2 regions of the Saccharopolyspora karakumensis genome follow, and region 2 is predicted to be linked to the other one. Evidence: riboswitches for the same ligand, from Rfam matches in the RefSeq annotation. Region 2 holds a riboswitch; the other holds the start of a gene.

Evidence for each region. Region 2 has a riboswitch for glycine ahead of gcvH (glycine cleavage system protein GcvH). Riboswitches for the same ligand answer to the same signal wherever they lie in the genome.
Region 1: linked by a shared signal. The riboswitch ahead of gcvP (aminomethyl-transferring glycine dehydrogenase) and the one ahead of gcvH (glycine cleavage system protein GcvH) in region 2 are both predicted to bind glycine.

The regions. Positions count from the first base shown of each region.
Region 1 is NZ_SMLA01000062.1:19,307-26,439, forward strand. Features, by position in the region: gene E1202_RS26900 (propionyl-CoA synthetase) at 1-500, opposite strand, end outside; gene E1202_RS26905 (hypothetical protein) at 805-1,029, shown strand; gene E1202_RS26910 (CDP-alcohol phosphatidyltransferase family protein) at 1,181-1,876, shown strand; gene gcvH (glycine cleavage system protein GcvH) at 1,960-2,361, shown strand; gene garA (glycogen accumulation regulator GarA) at 2,479-2,946, shown strand; gene E1202_RS26925 (bifunctional nuclease family protein) at 3,342-3,818, shown strand; gene E1202_RS26930 (MerR family transcriptional regulator) at 4,090-4,662, shown strand; glycine riboswitch at 4,746-4,847, shown strand; gene gcvP (aminomethyl-transferring glycine dehydrogenase) at 5,009-7,133, shown strand, end outside.
Region 2 is NZ_SMLA01000001.1:162,917-170,049, forward strand. Features, by position in the region: partial or broken gene E1202_RS32005 (MFS transporter) at 1-192, opposite strand, end outside; gene E1202_RS00770 (YidH family protein) at 216-608, shown strand; gene E1202_RS00775 (DUF202 domain-containing protein) at 610-936, shown strand; gene E1202_RS00780 (organic hydroperoxide resistance protein) at 933-1,349, opposite strand; gene E1202_RS00785 (MarR family winged helix-turn-helix transcriptional regulator) at 1,346-1,819, opposite strand; gene E1202_RS00790 (L-serine ammonia-lyase) at 1,975-3,330, opposite strand; gene gcvH (glycine cleavage system protein GcvH) at 3,362-3,733, opposite strand; glycine riboswitch at 3,786-3,878, opposite strand; glycine riboswitch at 3,879-3,974, opposite strand; gene E1202_RS00800 (PucR family transcriptional regulator) at 4,085-5,638, shown strand; gene ald (alanine dehydrogenase) at 5,815-6,930, shown strand.

The sequences.
Region 1 (7,133 bases), on a different contig from region 2:
GCGTCGTCGATGCGCGCGGCCAGCTCCTTGGGCGCGAAGCCGCCGAAGACCACCGAGTGCACCGCGCCGATCCGCGCGCACGCCAGCATCGCGATCGCCGCCTCAGGGATCATCGGCAGGTACAGCACCACCCGATCGCCCTTGGTCACGCCCTGCGCGCGCAGCGCTCCGGCGAACAGCGCGACCCGGTCGAGCAGCTCGCGGTAGGTCCAGGTCTGCACGACGCCGGTCATCGCCGAGTCCCAGATCAGCGCGGGCTGCTCACCTCGCCCGTCGCGCACGTGGCGGTCCAGCGCGTTGAAGCAGGTGTTGACCTCGCCGTCGGGGAACCAGCGGTACATCGGCGCGTCGGAATCGTCCAGCGCCCGCGTCGGCTCGCGGTCCCACTCGATCGCCCGCGCCGCGTCGAGCCAGAAGCCCTCGCGGTCGGCCAGGCTCCGCCGGTAGTTCTCCGCGTACTCACCCATCGCTGCGACTACCTCCCGCGTCCGCTGTGACACCGCCTGTGTAGTACCCCAGATCGGATCTCGGCGCCAGGGGCTCGCGCCGCCGTTCGGCCGAAACGCGTTCGTCACGAGCGAAAGCGATCGCGTCGAACATCGGCGCTCGGACGAACGGGGGAACGGAGTTCGGTCGCGCTCACACCTGATGCGATTCGGCGACGCCGCCGCGCCGCTGGGCGCTGGGGGCGCGTTTCCGGCGCGACAGTGCGACTCGCAGGCCCCACAATCGGCGACGAGCCGATGGCCGGGCTAACACCGAGGTGTCCCGCGCCGACAAATGAATCGGAGGTGCTACGAACTGATGAGCACGATGGAACCGGCAGAGCCTCCCAGGGCCACAGCGACCGTCGACGAGCCGAACGACCTACCGACCGCGCCGTGCAGCGTGGTCTGGAGCGGCGGCCACTCCTACGTCCGAGAGGGAACCGCGGGCGCCCGCTGGGCGGGCGTGGACGATCGCGGCAGAGCCCGGTTCCTCACCGATGCCGAGTTGCGCCGCCGGGGCTGGAGCCGCACTCGCGGCTGAATCCGCGGTGGTTCTTCCCGCGCCGCAGGCTGTCCCGCCTCAGGCTGGCCGCCAAGTGGGTTGCGCTGGCCATATGAGACCCTGATCGGGTAAGGATGCACAGGTGTGCACCCGTTGCGGGGCAGTGCGCACAACCATTCAGGGGAGGCTCGTGGTGCAGGACGCCGAGCGCACCACGGAAAACACCACGAGCGGGCCGCGGGCCGAAGCGGGGCAGGACCACTCGGGGCCGGCAGACCCCGGTCTGGACCGGATCCGCGAGGTCGCGCGAGACGTGTGGGCGGATCCCTGGTGGACGCTGCCCAACCTGCTCAGCGTGATCCGCCTGGCCGGCGTGCCGGTCTTCCTCTGGCTGCTGCTCGGCCCGCAGGCCGACCTGCTCGCTCTGCTGGTCCTGGTGATCAGCGGAGCCACCGACTGGCTCGACGGCAAGCTCGCCCGCTGGCTCAACCAGTACAGCCGCATCGGCGAGCTGCTCGACCCCGCCGCCGACCGCCTCTACATCGTCGCGACGCTGATCGCCTTCGTGCTGCGCGACGTCATCCCCTGGTGGGTGGCGGTCGCCCTGGTCGGCCGGGACGTCGTGCTCACGCTGTGCCTGCCGGTGCTGCGCTGGCACGGCTACGAACCGCCCGAGGTGCACTACCTGGGCAAGGCCGCCACGTTCTGCCTGATGTACGCGTTCCCGCTGTTGCTGCTGGTGCAGGACGACTTCACGGGGTCCGACGTGGTCCGGCCGATCGCCTACGCCTTCACCGCCTGGGGCGGTGCGCTGTACCTGTGGGCGGGCATCCTCTACCTCGGGCAGGTCATCGCCGCCGTGCGCGGGGCCAGAGCCCGCGCCTGATCCCGGCTCCGCGTCGCCTTGCGGCCTTCGGTGGCCGGTGAATACGCTCGCCGCGCCGATCACTCGGCTCGTTGCAACAGCGGATGAAAGGCGGGACCACCGTGGCGGCCCCGGAGATCAAGTACACCGAAGAGCACGAATGGGTCCAGCCCGTCGGCGAGGACACCGTGCGCATCGGCATCACCGACTACGCCCAGCAGCAGCTCGGCGACGTGGTGTTCGTCCAGCTCCCCGAGGTGGGGCAGCAGGTCGCCGCCGGGGACTCGATGGGCGAGGTGGAGTCGACCAAGAGCGTCTCCGACATCTACGCCCCGGTGACGGGTGAGATCACCGCCGGCAACTCCGCGCTGGAGGACCAGCCGGAGCTGGTCAACTCGGACGCCGCGGGCGAGGGCTGGATGGTGGAGATCCGGCTCGCCGACCCGGAGCAGCTGTCCGGTCTGCTCGACGCCGAGGGTTACCAGAAGCTGATCGACCAGGCATGATCGTCCTGCTCTGAGGCATCCGTGGGATGATGAGGGAGTCGCTCGTCCCGGGGCTGTCCAGGCACGGTACGTTGGGCGCATACTTGGCACGATCTATCCGCGTAGAGGAGAGCTCAGGTGAGCCAAAACAGCGGCTTCGGCGACGTTCCGCCGGAGCAGTCACCGGAGACCACCTCGGTCTTCAGGCCCTTCCTCTCGGAGCCGGAAAGCACCGAGAGCGCGGCCCCGGAACCTGCCTCCGCATCCGGGGTCGATGCGCTGCCGGCGGGTTCCGCCCTGCTGGTGGTCAAGCGCGGCCCCAACGCGGGTTCGCGTTTCCTGCTGGACCGGGAGACCACCAGCGCCGGCCGGCACCCGGACAGCGACATCTTCCTCGATGACGTGACGGTTTCCCGGCGGCACGCCGAGTTCCGCCGCGAGGGCAACGACTTCGTGGTGGTCGACGTGGGCAGCCTCAACGGCACCTACGTGAACCGGGAGCCGGTGGACACCTCGGTGCTCGCCAACGGCGACGAGGTCCAGATCGGTAAGTTCCGCCTGGTGTTCCTGACCGGGCCGATCGATGGGGGCCAGGGCGGCCGCTGAGGCCGTCGAACAGGGCTTTTCAACCCGTCAGCGGGGCGACGCCACACGAGGCGTCGCCCCGCTGACGCATGAGGCAGCTGCGCCGCTCGCGCGCGGATGTCGTCCCCTTCGCCGGGAATTTCCCGGCGCCACGAGCGGTTTTCACAGCGCAGCAGGGCATTTCCGGCGGCTTCGACCGGGCCCTGCGCGGTGTATCGTGCTGGGTATTGCTCAACGACGAGCTCGCCAGCGGTCCGGGCCGTGGGCCCCGACAACAACGACCGCGACGGTGGTGGTCCGCCGGGACCACCGATGGAAGGGCGTGTCCGCCGTATCGCGGGTAGCGTCGGAGGCGTCGGTGCGGGACCCTCGACGGGGATGTCACGCTTCGGCGCGCTGGAGGAGGCGATGTGACGATGAGCAGCGAGATGCGCGTCGTCGGCGTGCGAGTTGAACTACCAGCCAACCAGCCGATCCTGCTGTTGCGCGAGGCCCAGGGCGAGCGCTACCTGCCGATCTGGATCGGGTCGGTCGAAGCGACGGCCATCGCCCTGGAGCAGCAGGGCGTGCGGCCCCAGCGGCCGCTCACGCACGACCTGCTCAAGGACGTCATCGGAGCCCTGGGCCGCGACCTGGAGCAGGTGCGGATCACCGACCTGCAGGAGGGCACCTTCTTCGCCGAGCTGGTGTTCGACGGTGATGTGCGGGTGTCCGCGCGGCCGAGCGACTCGGTGGCGCTGGCGTTGCGCATCGGAGTTCCGATCCACGCCGACGAGTCGGTCCTCGACGAGGCCGGGTTGATCATTCCGGACGAGCAGGAGGACGAGGTGGAGAAGTTCCGCGAATTCCTCGACTCCGTCTCCCCGGAGGACTTCCGCGGCGCCGACACCTGAGGACCGGCGCTACGGGTCCTAGTCCGAACAGACCACACCGGCCCCCGGGTTGCACCAGCAGCCCGGGGGCCGGGTTCTTGCTCCGGCGAACGGGAGCGCGCGCGGCCCGCGCGTCGCGTTGACCCGCCTGCTGAGCGGGCATACCTTCGGACTTACGCGAATTGCCCCGGTGTGATTCAGCCGGTGTACGGCTTCGCGGCCCTGGATCGCAAACGGTCCGGGCGCTGGTGATCGTCGTCGTCGGCTTCGGGCCGGACGAGGGGAGGCAGGCGTGGTGGAGGAAGCAGCGACCTCGGATGCTGCGGAGCAGGGTGAGCTGTTCCCCGACGCCTCTGCCCCGGACGAACTGGTCGGTTACCGCGGGCCGGCGGCCTGCCAGATCGCGGGCATCACCTACCGGCAGCTCGACTACTGGGCTCGCACCAAGCTGGTCGGGCCGTCCATCCGCGGCGCCGCCGGGTCGGGTTCGCAGCGGTTGTACTCGTTCAAGGACATCCTGGTGCTCAAGGTCGTCAAGCGCCTGCTGGACACCGGGGTGTCGCTGCACAACATCCGGGTCGCGGTGGAGCACCTGCGCAAGCGCGGCGTTCAGGACCTGGCGAAGCTGACGCTGTTCAGCGACGGCACCACGGTCTACGAGTGCACCTCCGCGGAGGAGGTGGTAGATCTGCTGCAGGGCGGCCAGGGAGTGTTCGGCATCGCGGTCAGCGGTGCGATGCGCGAGATCAGCGGGACCATCCACGAGTTCCCGGCCGAGCGGGCCGACGGTGGCGAGAACATCGAGTCGGCGATCAACGACGAGCTCGCGGCCCGCCGCCGCGACCGCCAGGCGGAGACCGGCTGAACGACCGGCATCGTCCATGTGTGCGGTAGCCGACATTGATGGTCTGATAAGCCGCGTTGATCGGGTACTCTGAGCGCCATCGCCGACCCCGTGCGGGAGAGTCCGGTCCTGGTCTTGCCAGGGCAGGCGCCGAAGGAGCAACTCTCCCCGACAACCTCTCAGGCCACCTGGACCGCACGGGCGAGATACCTCTGGAAAGCGGGCACACCTAGCGTGAGCCCCGCCGACGGTGCAAGCCCGGTCCGCCGGGTGAAGCTCTCAGGCGTTCGCTCCGCGAACGGGGACAGAGGGGGAGAGCAGCATCCGCTGCCACCCTTTGTTCGCCGCGATGAGTGAGGTTTTGGCGATGACCGACGCGACGCACGACCGCATCCCTCTGGCCGCGCTGGAGCACGGCAGGCCGTTCGCTGACCGCCACGTCGGGCCGATGCCCGCCGAACTGGCCCGCATGCTCGACGTCATCGGCGTCGGCTCCCTGGAAGAGCTCGGTCAGAAGGCCGTCCCGGACACCATCCGCGAGGGCGACCTGCAGCTGTCGCTGCCGGAGCCGGCCACCGAGACCGAGGCGCTGGCGGAGCTGCGCGACCTCGCCGGTCGCTGCACCCCGCACACCGAGATGATCGGCCTGGGCTACTACGGCACGGTCACCCCGCCGGTGATCCTGCGCAACGTGCTGGAGAGCCCCGCCTGGTACACCGCCTACACGCCCTACCAGCCGGAGATCTCGCAGGGCCGGCTGGAGGCGCTGCTGAACTTCCAGACCGTGGTCGCCGACTTGGCCGGGGTTCCGGTCTCCAACGCCTCGATGCTCGACGAGGCCACCGCGGCGGCCGAGGGCATGACCCTGGTGCGCCGCGCGGGCAAGTCCAAGTCGCCGCGCTTCCTGGTCGACGCCGACACGCTGCCGCAGACCATCGCGGTCATCGAGACCCGCGCCGAGCCGCTGGGCATCGAGGTCGTGGTCGCCGACCTGACCTCCGGTGAGCTGCCCGAGGGCGAGTTCTTCGGGGCGCTGCTGTCCTACCCGGGTGCCTCCGGGGCGGTGCGCGACCACGAGGCGCTGATCGCCGCGATCCACGAGCGCGGCGCGAAGGTCGTCGTGGCCACCGACCTGCTGGCGCTGACGCTGCTGCGCGCGCCCGGCGAGATCGGTGCCGACGTGGTCGTGGGCAGCACCCAGCGCTTCGGCGTGCCGATGGGCTTCGGCGGTCCGCACGCCGGGTTCATGGCCGTAGCCAAGGGCCTGGAGCGGCAGCTGCCGGGCCGCCTGGTGGGCGTGAGCGTCGACGTCGAGGGCAACCAGGCGTACCGGCTCGCGCTGCAGACCCGCGAGCAGCACATCCGCCGTGAGAAGGCCACCAGCAACATCTGCACCGCGCAGGTGCTGCTGGCCGTGGTCGCCTCGATGTACGCGGTCTACCACGGTCCGGACGGGCTCAAGGCGATCGCGACCCGCGCGCACCGGATGGCCAGCGTGCTGGCCGAGCAGCTGCGCCGCGGCGGTGTCGAGGTCGTGCACGCCGAGTTCTTCGACACCGTGGTCGCCAAGGTCCCCGGCAAGGCCGACGAGGTGCTGGCGGCCGCGCGCCTCGGCGGGGTGAACCTGCGCCGCGTGGACTCCGACCACGTGGGCATCAGCTGCGACGAGACCACCACCCGCGCGCACCTGGCCGCGGTGTGGGAGGCCTTCGGCGTGACGCCCGGTGACGTCGACCGGCTCGACGTCGAGACCGACGACGCGCTGCCGGGCGCGCTGGCCCGCACGTCGGAGTACCTGACGCACCCGGTGTTCCACACGCACCGCTCCGAGACCTCGCTGCTGCGCTACCTGCGGCAGCTGTCGGACAAGGACATCGCGCTGGACCGCAGCATGATCCCGCTGGGCTCGTGCACGATGAAGCTCAACGCGACCGCGGAGATGGAGCCGATCACCTGGCCCGAGTTCTCCTCGCTGCACCCCTTCGCGCCCGCGCAGGACGCCGAAGGCCTGCTCAAGGTCGTCTCCGACCTGCAGGAATGGCTCGCGGAGGTCACCGGCTACGACGCGGTCAGCCTGCAGCCCAACGCGGGCAGCCAGGGCGAGTTCGCGGGTCTGCTGGCCATCCGCGCCTACCACCACAGCCGTGGTGAGGCCGAGCGCGAGGTGTGCCTGATCCCGGCGAGCGCGCACGGCACCAACGCCGCCAGCGCCGTGATGGCCGGGATGCGCGTGGTCGTGGTCCGCTGCGACGAGCAGGGCAACATCGAGATGGACCACCTGCGCGAGCTCGTCGGCAAGCACGCTCAGGACCTCGCCGCGATCATGATCACCTACCCGTCCACCCACGGCGTCTACGAGGACACCGTGCGGGAGGTCTGCGGGCTGGTGCACGACGCGGGCGGCCAGGTCTACGTCGACGGCGCGAACCTCAACGCGCTGATCGGACTGGCCCGGATGGGCAAGTTCGGTTCCGATGTCTCGCACCTGAACC
Region 2 (7,133 bases):
GCTCGCGGGCGTCGACCGCCCGAGTGGTCGAGGGAACCTCAATGCATTCGGGCGGGACGCGCGGCGCTGAGGTCCACGCCAACGATCTCCGGTCGTCGGGGAAACGTCCAGTCCCTTTCCCACGCACTGGGTCAGCCGGGACGCGATGTGCGCCCCACCGTTCGCACGGGGAACTGGCCCTTGTTCCGCCATTCGGACGAGATAACGTGAGGGTCATGGCGACCGATGGCGAAGGTGAGAGCGCGCGCTGGCCGCGGCGGCTCTACGAGGAGGGCGATGAGCCCGATCCCCGGTTCACGCTCGCCAACGAGCGGACGTTCCTGGCCTGGATCCGCACCGCGTTGGCGCTGATGGCCGGTGGGGTCGGTGTTGAGGCCCTCAACGCCGTGTCCGCTGAGCCCAGCGACATCCGCACGGTGCTGGCGGTCGCGTTGCTGCTGGCCGGTGTTCTGTGCAGCGGTACGGCTTTCACCAGGTGGGTGGCCACCGAACGGGCTCTGCGCCGGGGCGAGCCGTTGCCGGCCCCGCGCCTGGCTCCTGTGCTGGGCTACGGGTTGGGCGTGATCGGTGTGGCGGCCTGCGTGCTGCTGTTCGTGACCGGGTTCTGAGGTGAGCGAGCACCAGCCCTGGGATTCGGGGTTGCAGATCGAGCGCACGACCCTGGCCTGGTTGCGCACGGCGTTGGCGTTCACCGTGAGCCTGCTGGTGCTGCTGAAGTTGATCTCGCACCACAGCGCGATGGCCGCGGTCGTCTGCGCTCTGGCGACGTTGCCGACCAGCGGGGTCGTGGCGTGGCTGGTGTGGCGGCGCCATCAGCGCAGCGATCGACGTCTTCGCGCGAAAGCACCGCTGCCGGGCGGGGCTTTGCCCGCCGCGACAGCGGTGCTGGCGATGCTCGCCGGGGCGACCGGCGCGGTGTACGTGCTGTTCGCTTAGGCGACGCGGACTTCGAGGCCGATGTTGCCGCGCACCGCGTTGGAGTACGGGCACACCGCGTCCGCGGCTTCGGCGAGCTGCTGAGCCTGTTCCTCGGGCACACCGGGCAGTTCGACGTGCAGGGAGACGTTGAGGCCGAAGCCTCCGTCTCCGTTCGGGCCGATTCCGACCTCGGCGGTGACCGACGAGCCGTCGATGTCGACCTTCTGCTTGCGGGCGACCAGCTGGAGGGCGCTGTGGAAGCAGGCGGAGTAACCGGCCGCGAACAGCTGCTCGGGGTTGGTGGCGCCACCGGGGCCGCCCATCTCCTTGGGGATGGCCAGTTCGAGGTCGACCAAGCCGTCCGAGGTGCGGGTGCGTCCGCTGCGACCTTCGCCGGTCGCGGTGGCCTCCGCCGTGTAGAGAACTGTCATCGCTTCGTCTCCCGATTCTCGGTGACCCGGCGTGCCGCGTCGTTCAACGTGGTCGTCAGGTTTTCCAATGTGGAGCGCAGCTGCTCGACCTCGCCGAGGTCCATCCCGGTGGCGGAGACCATCCGCTGCGGGATGTCGCGCGCCTGCTGCCGCAACGCACGCCCCTCGCCGGTGACCTCGACGCGCACGGACCGCTCGTCGGTCTCGCTGCGCGTGCGGACGAGCAGCCCACGGGTCTGGAGTCGCTTCAGCAGCGGCGACAACGTTCCCGAATCGAGCCGGAGCAGGCCGCCCAGTTCCTTGACCGTCAGCGACTCGCGCTCCCACAGCACCAGCATCACGAGGTACTGCGGGTAGGTCAGGCCGACCTCGTCGAGGAACGGCCGGTAGAGGTTGGTGAAAGCCCGCGACGCGCTGTGCAGCGCGAAGCAGAGCAGCCGGTCCAGCGTCGATCCCGATTCCGTCGTCACGAGACGAACAGTAGCGCGCAATTCAGTTGTGCACAACTGAATTGTGCATGCCTATCCCCGCGGTTGATCGCATGAGATTTGATTCCGCAGGTCAGCGCAGCGAAACGGCCCGAGGTGATGACAGGAAGGTTCCCATCCTCACTTCGGGCCGCTGCTCAGCACTCGATGACGTTGACGGCCAATCCGCCCCGTGCGGTCTCCTTGTACTTGTCCTTCATGTCGCGCCCGGTCTCCCGCATCGTCTTCATGACCTTGTCGAGGGACACGAAGTGCGTGCCGTCGCCGCGCAGCGCCATCCGGGCAGCGGTGATCGCCTTGACCGAGGCGACCGCGTTGCGCTCGATGCACGGGATCTGCACCAGACCGCCTATCGGATCGCAGGTGAGCCCCAGGTTGTGCTCCATCGCGATCTCCGCGGCGTTCTCCACCTGGCTCGGCGTGCCGCCGAGCACTTCGGCCAAACCGGCTGCGGCCATCGAGCACGCCGACCCGACTTCACCCTGGCAGCCGACCTCCGCGCCGGAGATGGACGCGTTCTCCTTGAACAGCACGCCGATCGCCCCGGCCGTGAGCAGGAAGCGCACCACGCCGTCCTCATCGGCACCCCGCACGAACCGCGCATAGTAGTGCAGCACCGCGGGCACGATGCCCGCCGCACCGTTGGTCGGCGCCGTCACCACGCGCCCGCCCGCGGCGTTCTCCTCGTTGACCGCCAGCGCGAACAGGGTGACCCACTCCAGCGGATCGTCCTGATCGGTCAGCTTCGCGGCCAACTCGGCCGCCCGCCGGCGCACCTTCAAGCCGCCGGGCAACTCACCGGCGTTGCGGCAACCGTTGTCGACGCACTCCCGCATCACCCGCCAGATGTCCAGCAGCCCCGCCCGCACCGCGGGTTCCTCCCGCCACGACAACTCGTTGGCGAGCATCACCCCGCTGATCGGCAGACCCGACTCGGTGCTGCGGATCAGCAGGTCGGCACCCGTGCTGAAGGGCATGGGAACCGCTGTGTCATCCGCCTTGATCCGGTCGGCGCCGACCGCGTCCTCATCCACGACGAAGCCGCCGCCCACCGAGTAGTAGACCGCGGACTCCAGCTCACCCCCGTCGTTGCCGATGGCGGTGAAGCGCATGCCGTTGGGATGTTCCGGCAGCGATTTGCGCCGGTGCAGCACCAGGTCTCGCGCACTGGTGAAGGACAGCACGTGATCACCGCCGAGCCGCAGCAACCCGCTCTTGTCGATCTCGTCGACGCGCTGCGCGCCGGCCACCGGATCCACCGACTCGGGGCGATGCCCTTCCAACCCGAGAAGGACCGCGTTCGGGCTGCCGTGACCGCGACCGGTCGCGCCAAGGGAACCGAACAACTCCGCTTTGACCCTGTTGACCCTGGAGATGGTCCCGTTCGCCCGCAACTTCGCGGTGAACCGCTGCGCTGCGCGCATCGGCCCCACCGTGTGCGAACTGGACGGGCCGATCCCCACCGAGAACAGGTCGAAGACACTGATCGTCATTGATCGTCTCGCCTCGTTCCGGGCTCCGCGTTTACTCGTTGATCAATTCCGAGTACTGCTGGGCCGTGAGGGTCGCACCCGTCTCGGTCACGCGCACCTCGATCAGCCAGCCCTCGCCGTAGGGGTCGGCGTTGACCACGGCCGGGTCGTCCACAACGGACTCGTTGATGGCCACGACCTCGCCGGTGACCGGCGCGAACAGGTCGCTGACGGACTTGGTGGACTCCAGCTCGCCACACGCCTGGCCGGACTCGATCTGGTCGCCGACCTCGGGGAGCTGCACGAAGACGATGTCACCCAGGGCGCCGGCGGCGTGCTCGGTGATGCCGATGCGCGCGACCTCGCCGCGGTCCTCGATCCACTCGTGCTCTTCGGTGTAGGCCAGGTTCGCGGGAAGCGACATGAGGGAGGCTCCATAGCTGTTCGAAGGGACGCTGGTCCCCGGTTTCGGCTGGGCCTCCCCCTCTGTTGCGGAACCTGAGAGCTTCGCCGCGCGAGCGGCTTGCACCGTGGGTGGCCCGTCGGTGACGGACGCTTTCCAGAGTTGCCTCGCCCGAGCGGTCATGGGTGCCTGAGAGTTTGCTGGGGAGTGTTGCTCCTTCGGCGCCCTGCACTGCTGGCAGGGTCTCTCCCGCACGGGGTCGATGGCCGGTATGCGATTGTCGGCTTGCTCAGCAACGATAAACGGGCCAGCGAGACTGTCAATGGACATGTGATCTCCGCCGGCACGTCCTTGGTCGAGGAGGACCCTTCGATGCTCGACATCCGGGCGCTGGTCGAGCGGGTGGGCCCGGCCCTGCTGCGCACCGTGTTCAGCCCGGAACCCAACACCGTCGCCGGCGACGTGGTGATCGCCGAACCCGATCAGCCCACGAGGGCGACCGGCGGCGACCTGGTGCTGGGGGTGGGGATCGGCGATGTCGAGCAGGCGGTGCGGCTGGTGCGCGACTGCGGTGAGCAGGGCGCGGCCGCGGTGCTGCTCAAGCCACCGGTGTCCGCTGAGGCCGCTGTCGTGGAAGCCGTGCGCGGCGCCGACGTGGCGCTGGTGGAGGTGCGTCCGGGCACCGCGTGGGCGCAGCTGGTGTGGCTGATCCGCGCGGCCCTGGCGGGCGGGATCAGGCAGGCGGAGGAGAGCGGCATCGGTGTCGCGGACCTGTTCCGGCTCGCCGACGCGGTCGCCGACGTCGTGGACGCGCCGGTGACCCTCGAAGACGCCCATTCGCAGGTGCTGGCGTACTCAGCCCGGCAGGACCTGACCGATCCGGCGCGGGTCTCCACGATCATGGGTCGCAAGCAACCGGACGACGTGCTCGCGAAGTTCCGCGCCCGCGGCACGTTCCGGCAGCTCACCAAGGGCAGTTCGGCGATCTTCGTGCCCGCCCAGCAGGACGGGACGCTGCCGCGCCTGGTGATGCCGATCAGGATGGGCGGCGAACTGCTCGGCTCGATGTGGGCGGTGGTGCCCGGCCCCGTCTCGGAGGAGCGCGCGACCGCCTTCGCCGACACGGCACCGCTGGTGGCGCTGCAGCTGTTGCGCTGGCGCGCGGTCGCCGACGTGCAGCGTCGGAGGACGGCCGAGCAGGTGCGGCTGCTGCTCGACGGCGGCGACGGGTGGCGCGCGGCGGCCAGTGAACTGGCGGTGCCCAACGAGGAGCACCGCGTCATCGCGATCGAGATGCCCGCCTCCGACGAACCGGCCGAGGGACAGCGGCTGGCGATGTGGGAGTGGATCACGCGGGGCATCGGACGACGGCCGCTGGTCACCGAGATCGGCACGGTGCTCTACGCGCTGGTGCCCGACCGGGCGCGCGGGGGCGGCTGGCCGGAGTTGCGGCAGGCGCTGCTGTCGCACGACCTGTCCCCTCGCCCGCTCGTCGCGGTGGGAACGTCCGTGGCGGTCACCGACATCCCGGGCTCCCGAGCCCAGGCCGACGAGCTGATCGGGATGCTGCGCACGGGATTGGTGCGGCAGCCCGTCGCGGTCTACGAAGACCTGTGGCACCTGCTGGTCCTCAGCCGGATGGCCGGCGCCGCCACCGACGCCGGTGTTGCCGCGCTGGGTCCCTTGGCGGTGCTGCGCGAGCACGATCGCGGGCAGGGCACCGATTACCAGGCGACCCTGCACGCCTGGCTGCGGCACCCGGGAGACCCACGTCAGGCGAGCCGCGAGCTCCGGGTGCACCCCAACACCTTCCGGTACCGGATGAAGCGTATCGGCCAGCTGGTGGAGGTCGATCTCGACGACCCGGACGTCCGGTCCGCGCTGCTGGTGCAGTTGCTGGCGGAGCGCTGGGCGCAGCACGGCTGAGCCGGGCGCCGCGGCGAGCGCGGGCATGGGAACCGATCTGCCACTTCTGCCCTGCCCGCGAGCACGCACGTTGTGCTGGTGGCACAAACACCCCTGCCCAATCTCATGCCGTGGAAATGATGCGCTGTGCGTCACGTCGTCCGATCGTTGTTTCCACACGACGAAAGGACCCCACGGTGAAGATCGCAGTGCCTCGCGAGATCAAGAACAACGAGTACCGGGTCGCGATCACCCCAGCCGGTGTGCACGAGTTGACCGCCCGTGGTCACGACGTTTTCGTCGAGGCGGAAGCCGGTGCCGGCTCCTCCATCCCCGATGAGGACTACCTCGCCTCCGGCGCGAAGGTGCTGGCCACGGCCGACGACGTGTGGGCGGAAGGCGACCTCGTGCTCAAGGTCAAGGAGCCGATCGCCGAGGAGTACCCGCGGTTGCGCCGGGACCAGGTGCTGTTCACCTACCTGCACCTGGCCGCCTCCGCTGAGCTGACCGACGCGATGCTGACCTCGGGCATCACCGGCATCGCCTACGAGACCGTGCAGACCGGGGACGGCGGGTTGCCACTGCTGGCGCCGATGAGCGAGGTCGCCGGGCGGTTGGCGCCGCTGGTGGGTGCGCATTCGCTGATGGCGCCCAGCGGCGGTCGTGGTGTGCTGCCCGGCGGAGTTCCCGGGGTTCACCCGGCGCGGGTCGTGGTGATCGGCGGCGGGGTCGCCGGCCTCAACGCGGCTCGGGTGGCCTTGGGCATGGGTGCCGAGGTGGAGCTGCTGGACACCAACGTCGACAAGCTGCGCGAGATCGACCGCGACTTCCACGGCCAGATCCGCACGGTCGCGTCCAACCGCTACACCGTCGAGCAGTCGGTTCGCGCTGCCGACCTGGTGATCGGCGCGGTGCTGATCGCCGGCGCGAAGGCTCCCAAGCTGGTGTCCAACCACCTGGTCTCGGAGATGAAGGCCGGCAGCGTGCTGGTCGACATCGCCATCGACCAGGGCGGGTGCTTCGCCGACTCCCGGCCGACCACGCACGACGACCCGACCTACCGGGTGCACGACTCGGTCTTCTACTGCGTGGCCAACATGCCGGGCGCGGTGCCCACCACGTCCACGCACGCGCTGACCAACGTGACGCTCCCCTACGTGCTGCGCATCGCCGACGCCGGTTGGCAGCAGGCGTGCCGCGCGGATGCCGCGCTGGCCGGCGGCCTCAACACCCACGCGGGCGACCTGGTCAACAAGGCCGTCGCCGAGGCGCACGACCGCACCTCGGTGGCGCTGAGCAGCGTCCTGGGCTGAGGTCTCTCGGCGCCTGAGTGAGCGGGCGGGCTGCGCGGAAGGTTCCCTTCCTCGCGGTCCGCCCGCTGTGCTGTGACAGGAAGGTTCCCTGCGCACATCAACAGCGACGGCCCCGGTCGGAAACTTGCACCGAGTTCCAATTCGAATTGGTTGGCCGGTAACCGAAGTGGCGAATGCAGCGCAATTCGCCCTTCCAGGAATCG